2 regions of the Pseudodesulfovibrio sediminis genome follow, and region 1 is predicted to be linked to the other one. Evidence: riboswitches for the same ligand, from Rfam matches in the RefSeq annotation. Region 1 holds a riboswitch; the other holds the start of a gene.
The links. A riboswitch is a leader RNA that binds a small molecule or an ion and turns the genes downstream of it on or off. The one in region 1 is predicted to bind cobalamin.

Region 2: it holds a riboswitch for cobalamin, as region 1 does, so the genes downstream of both, SRBAKS_RS17300 (sirohydrochlorin cobaltochelatase) here and SRBAKS_RS15450 (ribonucleoside triphosphate reductase) in region 1, are expected to answer to the same signal.

The regions. Positions count from the first base shown of each region.
Region 1 is NZ_AP024485.1:3,264,445-3,272,029, reverse strand. Features, by position in the region: gene metE (5-methyltetrahydropteroyltriglutamate--homocysteine S-methyltransferase) at 1-346, shown strand, start outside; gene SRBAKS_RS15455 (methylenetetrahydrofolate reductase) at 421-1,296, shown strand; cobalamin riboswitch at 1,385-1,560, shown strand; gene SRBAKS_RS15450 (ribonucleoside triphosphate reductase) at 1,739-3,802, shown strand; gene SRBAKS_RS15445 (hypothetical protein) at 3,820-4,056, shown strand; gene SRBAKS_RS15440 (ABC transporter substrate-binding protein) at 4,285-5,886, shown strand; gene SRBAKS_RS15435 (ABC transporter permease) at 5,942-6,934, shown strand; gene SRBAKS_RS15430 (ABC transporter permease) at 6,931-7,585, shown strand, end outside.
Region 2 is NZ_AP024485.1:3,670,987-3,678,571, reverse strand. Features, by position in the region: gene SRBAKS_RS17320 (TrmH family RNA methyltransferase) at 1-242, opposite strand, end outside; gene SRBAKS_RS17315 (response regulator) at 427-822, shown strand; gene SRBAKS_RS17310 (Hpt domain-containing protein) at 836-1,561, shown strand; gene SRBAKS_RS17305 (chemotaxis protein CheA) at 1,571-3,241, shown strand; cobalamin riboswitch at 3,252-3,428, shown strand; gene SRBAKS_RS17300 (sirohydrochlorin cobaltochelatase) at 3,592-4,575, shown strand; gene SRBAKS_RS17295 (FecCD family ABC transporter permease) at 4,582-5,601, shown strand; gene SRBAKS_RS17290 (ABC transporter ATP-binding protein) at 5,594-6,376, shown strand; gene SRBAKS_RS17285 (ABC transporter substrate-binding protein) at 6,376-7,281, shown strand; gene cobI (precorrin-2 C(20)-methyltransferase) at 7,334-7,585, shown strand, end outside.

The sequences.
Region 1 (7,585 bases):
TATGTGCTACAGCGAGTTCAACGTCATCATGCAGTCCATCGCCGAAATGGACGCGGACGTCATCAGCATCGAAGCGAGCCGCAGCGGCATGGAGCTGCTCGACGCCTTCAACACCTACCAATATCCTGCGGAGATAGGCCCGGGAGTCTATGACATCCACAGCCCAAGGGTGCCCGGCAAAGACGAGATTGTCTCGCTCCTGCACAAGGCGGTCAAGGTCATCCCGGCCCAGCGCCTCTGGGTCAATCCCGATTGCGGACTGAAGACCCGTGCCTGGCCCGAGACCATGGCCTCATTGGAGAATATGGTCCAAGCGGCGGCCACACTGCGCAAGGGACACGCATAACCACTCGACACGTTCAGAGTAAACCAAACGGGCGGGCAGCCTGGCTGCCTGCCCTGGCCACATGAGGATACACCATGAAAATCTCCGATCTCATCCCCCGCTCCGACCGCTTCCTGTCCCTTGAATTTTTCCCGCCCAAGGGGCAGGAGGGCTGGCCGCAATTTTTCGACCAGGTCAATCAGTTGGCCGGTCTCGACCCGTTGTTTGTTTCCATCACCTATGGTGCCGGAGGCAAACTTCAGGACAACACCCTTGAAATCGCTTCGGCGGTCAATGAACGCTTCGGACTCACGACCATGTCGCACCTGACCTGCGTGGGAGCCGAGAGAGACAGCATTGCCCGCTATCTCGATCATCTGCTGGATGCCGGGATCAACAACGTCCTTGCCTTGCGCGGCGACCTGCCCACCGATTATCCGGGAGACGCCTGGAAGGACTTTGCCTATGCCTCGGATCTGGTGGAGTTCGTCAGGGAGGGCTGGCCCGAAATCTGCGCAGGGACAGCGTGCTACCCTGACGCACACCCGGAGTCCGGCTCCATCGAGGACGACCTCAAGTGGACCTGTCACAAATTCGAAGCCGGTTCAGACTTTGCCATCACCCAGTTGTTCTTTGACGTCCGCCGATATCAGGACATCGTGACCCGCCTGCGCAACAGGGGTATCACCAAGCCCATCGTGCCGGGCGTTCTTCCGGTCCTCAGCCTGCAATCGCTCAACCGCATCCTCGCTCTTTGCGGGGCCAATATCCCACTGAAGCTCTACCTTGAGCTGCAAAAAGCCCATGAGCAAGGAGGCGACATGGCCGTAAGAGAAAAAGGGGTGGAGATCGCCCGACGGCAGATTCGGGAACTGCTTGCCATGGGCGCGCCGGGCATTCACCTCTATACGCTCAACAATGCCGACCTGTGCCTGGACATTCTCACCGATCTCCCGGAGTTGGACGGGTAGCCCATGCCAGCTCTGGGTATTGGAAGAATCTGATGCCTTTTTCAGACAACGTGCTTGCACTCTCGCCGTGCATAAGATAATCGAATTTGTATCACGATGTCCTTCAGGTGGCCGCAAGGCCATAACAGGGAATCCGGTGCAAATCCGGAGTGGTCCCGCCGCTGTAATCCTCTGCAACGGTCCGATCCATCAGCCACTGTCGCAAGGCGGGAAGGCGGAGCGGACGAGGAAAGCCAGAAGACCTACCTGAAGAGTTTCTGCCGAATGCGGTCCGCGGAGCCCGCACACGGACATGAACACGTTCACCATCCAATTGTTGTCAGCGAGCCTCAGGTTCTGCCTCTGGTTTTGCCTATGACAGCCGCGCAAGCAGCTTTCTCCCGACGCCGAACCGATGTCTGGAGATATCCGTATTCATCTGCCTGCACTACGAGATTCGATTATGCCTATTCAAATTCAAAAACGCGACGGATGCATTGAGACCTGGTCAACCAAGAGGATCGGCAACGCCATCTTCAAAGCCCTCAAGGGCAGCGGCATCAAAGACCCGCTCCTTGCCGACAGGCTGGCCGGAAAAGTGGAAAAAAAGCTCCTCGACATAGACGTTCCCGAACAGGAACAGGTACAGGACACCGTGCAGCAGGTGCTCATGGAAGCGCGTCTGTACAAGGTTGCCGAGCGATACATCATCTATCGTGAAAAACGACGTGAGCTGCGCTCCCAGAACGACGCGTTTCTGGATATCGCCGGTGTCACCGAAAGCTATCTGGACAACGTAGACTGGCGGGTCAACGAAAACTCGAACATGGTCCACTCCTTTCAGGGGTTGATTCTCCACATGGCCGGTTCTGTCCAGGCACGCTACATGCTGGAAAAGTACCCCGAAGAAGTGCGCATGGCCCACACCCACGGATATTTCCATATCCATGACCTTTCATTCGGCCTGGCCGGATACTGCTCCGGCTGGAGCCTGCGCGACCTGCTTCTGGAAGGGTTCAACCTGCGCGACCGCTGCTCGTCCACTCCGGCCAAGCACTTTGATGCGGCCTGCGGTCAGATCGTCAATTTCCTCGGCACCCTGCAAAATGAGTGGGCCGGGGCACAGGCGTTCAACAACATCGACACCTACCTGGCTCCTTTCATCCGCAATGACGGGCTGGACTATGCCACCGTGAAGCAGCAGATCCAGAAGATGCTCCACAACCTGAACGCCACCTCCCGCTGGGGAGGCCAGAGCCCGTTCACCAACTTCACCTTCGACTTTGTCCCGCCGTCGCACATCGCGGACGAAGCCGTCATTCTCGGCGGCGAGTTGCAGGATTACACCTACGGCGATTTCGCTGAGGAAATGGCCATGATCAACCGGGCCTTCCTCGAAGTCATGCTTGAAGGCGACGCCAACGGACGCATTTTCTCCTTCCCCATCCCCACGTACAACGTGACAAAGGACTTCCCCTGGGATTCCAGGGAAGGCAAGATGCTCCTGCAGATGACCGCCAAATACGGCGCACCCTACTTCCAGAACTTCATCAACTCGGACCTCAACCCGGAAGATGTGCGTTCCATGTGCTGCCGTCTGCAGATGGACCTGCGGGAAATCCGCAAGAAGACCGGCGGCCTGTTCGGTGCGGGCGACCTGACCGGCTCCATCGGCGTGGTGACCCTGAACCTGCCCAAGCTGGCCTATCTGGCTCACAATGAAGACGACTTCATCGATCTGGTCTCCGAGTACGCACAGCTTGCCAGCGAATCCCTGGAATTCAAGCGCAAGGTCGTTGAGAAGAATCTGGAAGCGGGCATGTTCCCGTTCTCCCGCCGCTACCTCAAAAACGGTTTGAAAGGCCACTTTTCGACCATCGGCCTCATCGGTGGACACGAGGCATGCGTGAACCTGCTCGGCAAGGGCGTGGACTCGGCGTCCGGCTCCCGCCTCATGCAGCGTGTGCTCAATCACCTCCGCCGTCTGGTCGTCCGTTTTCAGGAAGAGACCGGCAACCTGTACAACCTTGAGGCCACTCCGGGCGAAGGCACCTGCTACCGTCTGGCAAAGATCGACAAGGAGCTTTATTCGGATATCTACACGTCCGGCGACGAGACCCCGTATTACACCAATTCCACCCTGCTGCCCGTGGGCGCAAGCTCAGATGTCTTCTTTGCCCTTGAGCATCAGGACAAACTGCAGACCCTCTATAACGGCGGCACGGTCTTCCATACGTTCCTGGGCGAAGCGGCCCCGAATGAAGAGAGCGTGAAGAACTACCTGCTCAAGGCCATGAGCAAGACCAAGATACCCTATATCTCGGTCACTCCGACCTTCTCCATATGCGAGGATCACGGCTACCTGTACGGCGAGCACTTCGACTGCCCGACCTGCAACAAGGAAACCGAGGTCTACACCCGCGTGGTCGGGTACTACCGCCCCGTGGGCCGCTGGAACAAGGGCAAGCAGGAAGAATACAAGGATCGCATCGAATACACTGAGCAGACATTCTGCCAGACCGCCTAGTTCAGGAGCACTGACGCATGATCCTTGATGCCAACCAGATCGCTTCCATCAGGCAGCACAACGATGAAGAACTGCGCAGAGGCAGCCGTGCGACACACGGTTACCCCGCACAGACCGTGCAGAATCTGCTGCACACCATCGAGACCCTGAAAAAGGAAAAGCGGAAATGGAAGAAGCTGGCCCAGGCCAGAGGCAAGGCTCTTGATGACATCTGCGGAATCGCGACCGGAGCAAAGCATACCCACGGGGGATAAGCAGTCCCCACACTGACTTCCTCATAGGATACCAGCCCTGCACTGACGTACATCAGTGCAGGGCTTTTTTTTAGGCAAAATGAGCAGAACTCGATCATAAGCGCCTCCAGATATCCCGCAACTACACCAGTTTACGTATTCAATATTGATACCTATTTATTGACACGATTTTACAATGGGTGTTACCAAAAACAGTCTTTTATCAAATTCGTATTCAAAGGAGTCGGTATGCATTATGTTAAATCCTCCCCGAACAGTCGGCATATGAATCTCGTATTCATGATTCTGCTCGGACTTCTCATGCTTTGTCCATCCATCGCGATGGCCAAGGACACGTTGACTCTGGCCATCAAGGGCGAACCCGCCGAGGGCTATGACCCCACCCTGGGGTGGGGCCGATACGGCAGTCCTCTTTTTCAAAGCACTTTGCTCAAGCGTAATGAGAACATGAAAATAGTCACAGACCTGGCGACAAGCTATTCGCTGTCCAAGGATGGGCTGCTGTGGACTGTCACCATACGTGAGGACGCCAAATTTTCCGATGGAACGCCCCTGACCGCCAAAGATGTCGAGTACACCTTCAACACGGCAGCCCAGGCCGGGGGCAAGGTCGACCTCATGAGCCTGAACAAGGCCGAGGCAAAAGACGCGACCACCATCCTCTTCACCCTCAAGAAAACCGACTCCACTTTCGTCAACCGCTTCATCAGCCTGGGTATTGTCCCCAAGGCTTCCCATGGCCCGGGATACGCGCGCATGCCCATCGGATCCGGCCCCTACCGGATGGTCGAGTGGAACGAAGGGCAGCAGATGATCGCCGAAGCCAACCCCTATTACTACGGCGACGCGCCCTATTTCAAACGGCTGGTATTCCTGTTCACGGACGAGGACACGTCCTTTGCCGCGGCCAAGGCCGGACAGGTTGATATCGTCGTCGTTCCGCAGGCTCTGGCTGTCCAAACCATCCCCGGCATGACGATGCACGCCGTGCACAGTGTGGACAACCGCGGCCTCATGTTCCCGACAGTACCCGCCACAGGCAAAACCACCGACAAAGGCGCTCCCATCGGCAACGACGTGACCGCCGACAAGGCGATCAGACAAGCCATCAACAAGGTTATCGACAGAAAGGCACTGGTCGCAGGCATATTGGAAGGATACGGAAGCCCGGCCTACAGCGTGTGCGACGGCCTGCCCTGGTTCAACCCTGCCAACACCTTTGCCGACAACGATGCCGACGCCGCCAGAAAGATTCTGGCCGACGCAGGCTGGAAGGACAGTGACGGTGACGGCATTGTCGAAAAGAACGGCCTGAAAGCCGAGTTCACCATCATCTACCCGGCAGAACGCAGCATCCGCCAGTACCTGGCTCTGGCCTCCGCTGACATGATCAAGAAGATCGGCATCAACGCCAAGGTTGAAGGCAAGCGCAGCTGGGATGAAATCAAACAGCTCATGCATTCCAACGTCATCGTCTTTGGCTGGGGCAGCCACGACCCCATCGAGATCTACCATCTCTACAGCAGCCACCATGCCGGTGACGGGTACAACAACCCCGGCTTATACACCAATCCCAAGGTGGACGAATACCTCGACAAGGCCCTGGCCGCCCCCAACTACGAGGCCTCTCTTGAATACTGGATGAAATCACAGTGGGATGGCGAAACAGGGACCAGCGCTCTCGGCGATGCGCCCTGGGCGTGGCTGGTCAACCTCGATCACACCTACTTCATAAGCGACCATCTCAATGTGGGCACGTCCCAGGTTGAGCCCCATGGACACGGCTGGCCCATCACGGCCAACATCGAGAAGTGGACCTGGATCGACTAACCTTCGCATGTAACGGCGGCGTGGCTCCGGTCACGCCGCCCTTCAGGATTACTTCATGAACACGACAACATCTTTCTGGCTCAGAAAAGCAGGCAAACTGGTCCTGATTCTGACTATGGTATCCGTCCTTGCCTTCACCCTTGTCTCGCTCTCGCCCATTGACCCTGTCACGGCGTATATCGGCATGGACAGGATGCAGATAAGCACGGAACAGGAACAGAAAATCATCGAGCGGTGGGGGCTGGACAAACCGGCCCCGGAACGCTTCATCAAATGGGCGAAGCACGCCCTTTCAGGCGATCTGGGCCAATCCATGATCTTTAACGAGCCTGTCACCAAGGTCATAGGCAAACGCTTCACCACGTCACTGTGGCTCATGGCGTCCGCATGGACCATCTCAGGCATACTCGGCTTTATTTTCGGCGTGCTGGCGGGCACGAACCGCAACTCACTCCTTGACAGGAGCATCCGGTTCTACGCCTACACATTGGCCTCGACGCCCTCTTTCTGGCTTGGACTGGTGCTTCTCTCGATCTTCTCCGTGACGCTGGGCATCACCCCCATCTGCGGGGCCACGCCCACCGGCATTTCCCCGGCAGACGCCACCCTCTGGCAAAAACTGCATCACCTGATTCTCCCGGCCGCCACCCTTTCGGTCATCGGCGTGGCACAGATAGCCCTGCATACCCGCGAAAAAATGATCGACGCCATGAACAGCGATTACGCGCTCTTTGCCTTTGCCCAGGGCGAAACCCGCAGAGGCGTGGCCTGGCGGCATGCCCTGCGCAATGTGGCCCTGCCTGCCGTCACCCTGCAATTTGCCTCCCTTGGCGAGCTGTTCGGCGGTTCCGTACTGGCGGAGCAGGTCTTCTCCTATCCCGGACTGGGCAAGGCCACGGTTGAAGCCGGAATTCGCGGGGATGTCCCCCTCCTCCTCGGCATCGCCATCTTCAGCGCCCTGTTCGTCTTTTGCGGCAACCTCATCGCGGATGTCCTGTATGGCGTGTTTGACCCCAGAATCCGTATCGGTTCGGAGGAAGCCCGATGAACAGTCACGACACGACTCTTTCCATGAATATGCCCCTGTTTCTCGGCAGGCTGCGTCTCTGGGATGGACGGGGGCGGGCACTCTGGGCCCTCGGCTTCTGCACCGCCTATTTCACGGCACTGATTTTCGCCGCGCTCTGGATGGATGACTCCGGCCTTGGCACCGACTTCCTGCACCGCAAGCTGGCGCCATGTCTGGAGTACCCCTTCGGGACAGACTGGCTGGGCCGCGACATGCTGGTGCGGACCATAAAGGGGTTGTGCAGAAGCCTCTCCATCGGTCTGCTCGCGGCAACCATCAGCTCCATCATTTCCGTGTCCCTCGGTATCGCGGCAGCCACACTGGGGCCCAAAACCGATGCCGTGGTCTCGACCTTTGTCGATCTGATCATGGGCACGCCGCATCTGGTCCTGCTCATCCTTGTCTCATTCGCCTGCGGCGGAGGCGCGACCGGCGTTATCATCGCGGTGGCCGTATCCCATTGGCCCCGCCTCGCCCGCATCATCCGCGCCGAAGTCCTGCAACTGAGAAGCGCGGAATTCATTCATGTCTCCCGCAAAATGGGGTGTTCCGCATGGTGGATCGCCAGAAAACACATGCTCCCGCACATCATGCCCCAGTTCATCATCGGGCTGATCCTGCTCTTTCCCC
Region 2 (7,585 bases), 410 kb from region 1:
TGCCGGGTGCGATTGATCCACTTTTTGGCCGATGCGGAGCTCTTCTTTCCAAGGTCCGGCCATTGAGACGTGGTGTAATACAAATGCACCCCAGCCACGCCAAAAGCGTCACAACTGCGCAAAACAGCCGAGACATTATGGGGATCCCATATATTATCTATTACCAAAGTCAGATCCTTCTGACGTTTGGCCAGAACCGCATCGATACGCGCTTTGCGTTTGTCAGTGATTTCACGTGTCATGACGGGTTGGTACCGATTATGAAGTAGATTGGCAAGTGATCTGTTTTGATTTATCAAGAGACCTGCAAAGCACAGCTTCCATCTTAACCTGTGATAAATTTTATCATCATATTGACTTTTTTTTATTTTTAGTAAGAAAGTATTATGTAATAATTAAATAAAGTGATCGCCAACGAGGAAAGCAATGCGTGCACTCATAGTTGAAGACGAATTTTTAAGTCGCAAAGTGTTGCGCTCATTTCTCATGACCCTCTTTGATGTCGACATAGTGGTCAATGGTCGGGAGGCCGTGGAGGCCTTCAAACTCAGCCATGTCGAAAACAGGCCTTATGAATTGATCCTCATGGATATCATGATGCCGGAGGTTGATGGAATTGAGGCGTTACAAAAGATTCGAACGCTTGAGGAAGAAAACAACTATACGCCCAAGGCAAAAGTCATCATGACGACCGCCCTGGATGACCCGCAGACAGTCATCAAAACATTTTATGACGGCGGGGCATCAGCATATCTGGTAAAACCAGTCGCCAAGGACAAACTGTACAACGAACTGGAAAAGCTCGGACTTTTGAGCAAATAAACAAGGATCAGAAATGAGCGAAGACCCGATGGTTGAGGAGTTCTTCTCCGAGGTCAACGACAAATACTACCCTCAGGTGATGGAGGGGCTTGAAATGCTTGAGGGCGATGACCTCGGTGAAGGCATCGAAATTCTTGCTCGCCCGTTGCACACCATCAAAGGCGTGACCGGCTTCATGCCGGGCTTTGAGGAAGCTTCGCATTTTACTCACAAGATTGAGGATTTTCTGAAAAAGGTGCAGGCTGGCGAAGTTGAGGTCAACTCGCACAACATCACTCTGCTCCAGCGCGGCATCAACATGATTTTTCAGGTCCTTGAACAATTGCGAGAGGGCAACCTGGATGAAGAGGAGCAGGAAGAAGTCCTTGCCCTTATCACCGAAGCTTCCTCCAGCGGACAGGTTGAAGAGAAGGCGCTCGGTGCCGGTGTGGATGTGGAAACGCGCGATGGCGTGACCATAATCAGGGTCAAGGATCCCCGCGTTCATCTGGACGGGCATTTCAAACCGATCATCTCGGCAATTCTGTTCATCGAACCGGGCGACTCCATTTTGCTTGACCTGGCGCAAGTCCTGACATTCGGGTCCGGTGCGTGGGGCGCAGTCGCAAGCATGGGCACCACGTTCAAGATCGCAGCCTGCAACCTTTCACCGGACGCCAAGCAGACTTTATATGCGTGGAGATTTGACAAAACAATCTCCATCTACACTGATGAAGAGACCTATTTTACTGCTCAATAAGGGGACGACATGCAAGACAGCATTATTCAGTGCATCGAGGACATAGAAAAACAAATCCTCGACGTGGAAACTACCGGCAACGGAGCCGGAGAAGCCGTCGATGCACTCGGGTTGTCGAGCATTAGACTCTCGTCCGTTGGCGTCGTTGCCATTCTGGACATGCTCAAAGACGGTATCACCCCGCCCAGCCAGGAAATCATTACCGCCATGCTCGGCATCTGCGAAGCGCACAAGAAATTTTTCTTCGCTCTGGGCGGCGTGCTCGATGAAGGAGCTGAAGCCCTCGCCAAAATCGAGACAAAGTCCACTGCCGCCCCTAAAATTGAAGAGTCGGAAGAGGAAGCCGCAAAAGCCTTTGAAGAGCCGCCCACAGCCGAGGCTGAAGCAGAGGTTGAAGAGACAAGCGAACCGGAAAAGCAAAAAGAAGAAAAGCCCAAGCCAAAAGCAGATGCCAAGACTGGGACTTCTGCCATCGCCTCCATTCGTGTGGCAACCGACTCTCTGGATCGAGTCATTGAACTGGTGGGCAAGCTCATGGTCACCTACGCTGTCATTGCGCAGGGTGGTGCAACAAACATGAGTCAGGTCGCCTCATCACTGCGCGAACTAGACAACGTGATCAGTAAACTCCAGAAGGAAGTCAATTCCATTCGACTGGTGCCGCTGAAACAAATTTTCATGCCCATGCACAGGTTGGTGAAAAGCCTCAGCCAGAAGATCAACAAAAAACTCGACTTCCAGGTCAAGGGAGACGATCTGGCTCTGGACAAGACCATAGTGGAATCTCTCAACGAGCCGCTGGTTCACCTCCTCAGAAATGCTGTCGACCACGGCCTTGAAGACCCAGAAGGTCGCAAGGCAGCCGGCAAGAACGCGACAGGTGTGGTTACGCTGTCCGCATGGCGCAAGGGAGACACAGCCTATATCCAGGTCAAGGACGACGGCAAAGGCCTCGACCCTGTCAGGATTCTCGCCAAAGCCGAGGAAAAAGGACTGACCGAAGAAGGAAAGGAATACGACGATCCCAAGGAAATACTCCAGTTCGTGCTCCAAAGCGGCTTCTCCACTGCCGAAACAATCACGGACGTTTCCGGTCGAGGCGTGGGCATGGATGCTGTTGTCAACGCCATCAAGGTCACACTGGATGGTGATGTCTCCATCGAAAGCGAACTGGGACACGGGGCGGCCTTTACCATATCCATCCCCCTGGACCGCTCGGCCAACGAAGGCATTGTGGACGCTCTGGTCTGCAAGGTGGGTGGTGATACGTTCATCGTTCCCAGCCGGGATGTCGTGGAAATATATATGCCCCGCCTCAACGATGTCGTGGAATTGCCGGACGGCCGCGAAACCGTGGATGTGCGTGGTGAAATTCACTCCCTGCTCAGATTGGCCGACCTTCTCGACTTGACGCCGGAGATCGACAACATCGAAATGACACAGGCAATTGTCGTGCGCGTCGGCGACTACAAAGGGGCGATCCTGGTGGATGAAGTCCTCAAGCAACAGCAGGTCGTCATCACCGGATTCACCGTTCCGGTAGAACAGATTTTCCATATTCCCATCCTCGGCTACGGCATGATGGGTGAATCCGACGCGCTGGTCATCGACACCGAAGAAATGATCAAACACTTCCAGGCACGCATTGAACGAGACGCCCGAGAATCCTTGACAACATAAGCCTGACAAGCATAGTTACGAGTTTCTTGGTGCCCCGTGGGCTTAATAGGGAATCCCGTGCAAATCGGGAGCGGACCCGCCGCCGTGACGTTTCGTTGAACCGCTTTCATAGCGCCACTGGATATATTCCGGGAAGGCGAAAGCAGGAGAAACCAGCCGGAAGACCTGCCTAGACTCACTGACATGACTCTGCATCTCCATGCAGTCAGTGCGATTGTCCAGGTTTTGCCTCGGTGGTACGAGGGCTTACCACTCACAGGCATTGAAGGGAAAAAACGGTTCCCCTTCCTCGTATTATTCAGAGGGAGGGGTTTTTCATTTCCTACTTGCCCACTCCTCAAGGAGAAATCATGAGCTTCAACAGACTCCCTGCAGTCCTGCTCGCCTGCGCTCTTGTTCTTTTGCTGATGACCCCGGCTCTCGCCGGTCATGGCACGGATGGTCCCACCAAAAAGGCCATTGTTCTGGCTGCCTTTGGCACCAGCTACCCCAGCGCGCTGGAGTCCATCCTGAACATTCAGAAAAAAGTGCAGACCGCCAACCCAGACATTCCCGTCAAGCTGGCCTTCACTTCCAGCATCATCCGCGACATCTGGCATGAACGGCAGGGCGACCCGGCCTGGCAAAAGGAACATCCCGGGATCCCCAAAACCATCATGTACGTAAAAAGCCCTCTGGCAACCGTCACTGAGCTGAGCGATATGGGCTTCAAGGACATCTCCGTACAATCCCTGCATGTGTATTCCGGCGAAGAATTCTCCGATCTCAAGGAGATGCTCATCGGTCTGCGCTCCATCCGCACCGTCAAAAGCAAAAACGCCCCCTTTGAACGCCTGAGACTGGGCCGCCCCGCGCTGGGCATTTCCGGCACTGTCTATCCGTACACCGAAGACCTCAAGATCGCCGCCAAAGCACTCAAACAGGATGTCGACAAAGCCAAGAAAATGAATGCAGCGCTCGTGTATATGGGGCATGGCAACGACTTCTACTCCACCGGAGCGTATGCCGAATTCCAGCGTGAAATGCAGCGCACCTACGAGTATCCCATTTTCATTGCCTGCGTCGAAGGATTCCCGGATTTCAATTACATGCTCACAGCGCTGAAGGACGCAGGCAAGACCGCGATCCTGCTCAAGCCCTTCATGATCGTGGCAGGCGATCACGCCACCAACGATATGGCCGGCCCCGAAGACGACTCCTGGTTGCAGTTGTTGAAAAAGGAGAAATTCACGGTCACGACCGATTTGCAAGGCCTCGGCATGATGGATGCCTGGGCTGACATCTATGTGCGCCACCTCAAAGACGCCATGGGCCAGACGCATCTGCTGCCTTAACGAATAATGACCGCCGTCTCCCGTACATCCATCCTCCTGCTTCTGGCCTCTGGGCTGGCAGGTCTGGTGATCCTCGCCACCAGCATGGGGTTCATCTCCATCGCGCCCGGTGAGATCATCACCATATTTTTGGATGGATTGCGCGGGGCGGCGGATTCCGTCGATCCCCTCAAGGCAAGCATCGTCTTCGAAGTACGGCTCCCCCGGATCATGACGTCCCTCTTCGTGGGCTTCGGCCTAGCCGTGGCAGGCGTGGTCTTTCAAGGCTTGCTCCTCAACCCGCTGGCTGACCCTTTCACTTTGGGGGTGTCGTCCGGCGCCGCGCTGGGAGCGGCCGTGAGCCTGCTTCTGGGGCTTTCCTTTCTCGGACCGTCCACGCTGGTCCTCATGGCGTTTCTGGGCGCAACCGCCACGCTGTTCGCGGTCCTTGCCATGTCCGGGCGTGACGGGGAGCTCTCTCCTGCCAACCTCATTCTGGCCGGAGTCATAGTCTCGGCCATCCTGTCCGCCGGTATCAGCTTCATCAAATATCTGGCCGACGAACGGGTTTCAGCCATCGTCTTCTGGCTCATGGGGAGCTTTGCCGCCCGCTCCTGGCTGGATGCCATGCTCACAGGCGGAATCACGCTTGTCGGCTTCACACTCTGTCTTTTTTACGGACGCGACCTGAATATCATGAGCCTTGGCTCCCGGTCTGCAAAAAGCCTGGGGGTAGACACAGGGCGGGTTCGCCTCCTGCTCCTGATCACGGCTTCCCTGATCAGTGCGGTCTGCGTCTCGGTATCCGGCGTCATCGGGTTCGTGGGCCTGATCATCCCCCATCTCATGCGCATGATCCTTGGCCCGGACAATCGCTGGCTGCTCCCGGCATCTGGCCTGGGTGGCGCCATTCTCCTGCTGGCCGCAGACACATGCACCCGCGCCATCCTGCCGCATGAGGTGCCCATCGGCGTCCTCACGGCCCTGATCGGCGGCCCCATCTTCTGCTGGATTTTCACTCGCACACGAAGGATGCGCCGTGGCTAACGCAACCTTCAAATTACACGGGGTCCATTTCGGCTACGCCGACACCCCTGTCCTGAGCAACCTCGACCTCACCTTTGAACCGGGGATGGTACATGGCGTGGTCGGCCCCAACGGGTCAGGAAAATCCACCCTGCTTGCTTTGCTCTCAGGCCACCTCAGACCCGGCACAGGGACCATACACCTCAATGATATCCCCCTGACCGCTCTTTCCCCGGCCACACTGTCAAGGCTGTGCGCGCTGGTGCCTCAGGAGCTGGATTTCAATTTTCCCTTCACAGTCCATGAGACAGTGCTCATGGGACGCCACCCCCATATCCCCAGATTGGCACGCCCCACAGACGCTGATTATGCCATGGTCACTGCGAGCATTGACAAGATGGACCTCGACAAGCTGCATGACCGTGTGCTAGCCGACCTCTCCGGCGGCGAAAAACAGCGCGCAGTCGTAGCCAGAGGACTGGCTCAGGAGACACCTGCCCTGCTGTTGGACGAACCCACCTCCTCCATGGATATTCGTCACGCACTGACGACCATGACAGAGCTGAAACGTCTGGCCCACACAAAGAATCGGACCATCATAGCGGTCTTGCACGATCTCAATCTGGCGGCTCGTTTCTGTGACCGCATCGTCATGCTGCACAAGGGCCGCGTCCACGCTCAAGGAGACGTCACCGAGACGCTCAATCAAGACTCCATTGAAACCGTCTTCAGAGTCCGCGCTGCACTGCACGAGACAAAAGCCGGACTACAGATCGTCTATGTAAAGGAAGTATAGTGACCCGTTTTTTTCTCTCGCTCTGTTTTGCCCTGCTGTTCTGTACAACGGCCTTTGGCCAGACCGTCACGGACAGTACCGGCAAAACCATTACATTCAACACGCCCTTCAAGCGCATCATCTCGCTGTATGCGGCCCATACCGAAAACCTGTTCAAACTCGGGCTGGAGCGTGAGATCATCGCTGTCTCCAAAGGCGAAGACTACCCTGCAAACGCCCTTGAAAAACCGACCTTGAATGCCCGCGACGGCGTAGAAAAGCTGCTGGCCGCAAAGCCTGACCTGGTGCTTATCCGCCCCATGTTGTCACGGGGATATCCCGGCCTCTGGGCTGCCCTCAAAAAACACGGTATAACGGTTCTCTCTTTCCAGCCAAACTCCATCCCGGAAATGTATGCATACTGGCGCTCCCTGGGCAGACTGACCGGTCGGGAAGTACAGGCTGAAGCCATGGTGGAAGAATTCAAAAGCCGTATCATGCAGGCCGAAGCCCGACTGGAAACCGTGCCCATGGAAGACCGCCCCAACGTATTTTTCGAGTCTGTACATCGCAATATTTCAACGTTCTCCCCCGGTTCCATGCCCTTGTTCGTGCTGGAAATGGCCGGTGGCATCAACGTGGCCACTGACGCACGCCCGAAGCGCGGGACCAATATCGCCAGCTACGGGCTGGAACGTCTCCTGAACAAGGGGAAAGACATTGACGTGTATCTAGCGCAATATGGTGCCATGAATCAGGTTTCCGTCAAACAGATCAGGACCTTTCCGGCTGCCTCTCGCATCAAGGCCACATTGAGCGGCAACATATTTCTGGTGGATGAACATCTCGTATCACGCCCGACCATGCGCCTCCTGCTCGGCATAGAAACCGTGCATCGACTGCTGCATCTGGAAGCCGGGAATTAACTGGGCACAACAACGGGACACTGTTCCGCATTCATAGTTCAAAGGACACACAGTGACACAAAAAGGTATTCTCTACGGCATAGGCGTCGGCCCCGGCGACCCGGAGCTTCTCACTCTCAAGGCGGTCCGCGCATTGAGCGAAGTTGACGTCATCTTCGCCGCAGCCTCCACCAAGAACGACTACTCGACCGCCTATGGCATCGCCAAACCGCATCTCAAGGAAGACGTGCGCGTGATCCAGCTCAGTTTCCCCATGACAAAAGACGAAACCGAATTGGAAACGGCATGGAAACACAATGCCACC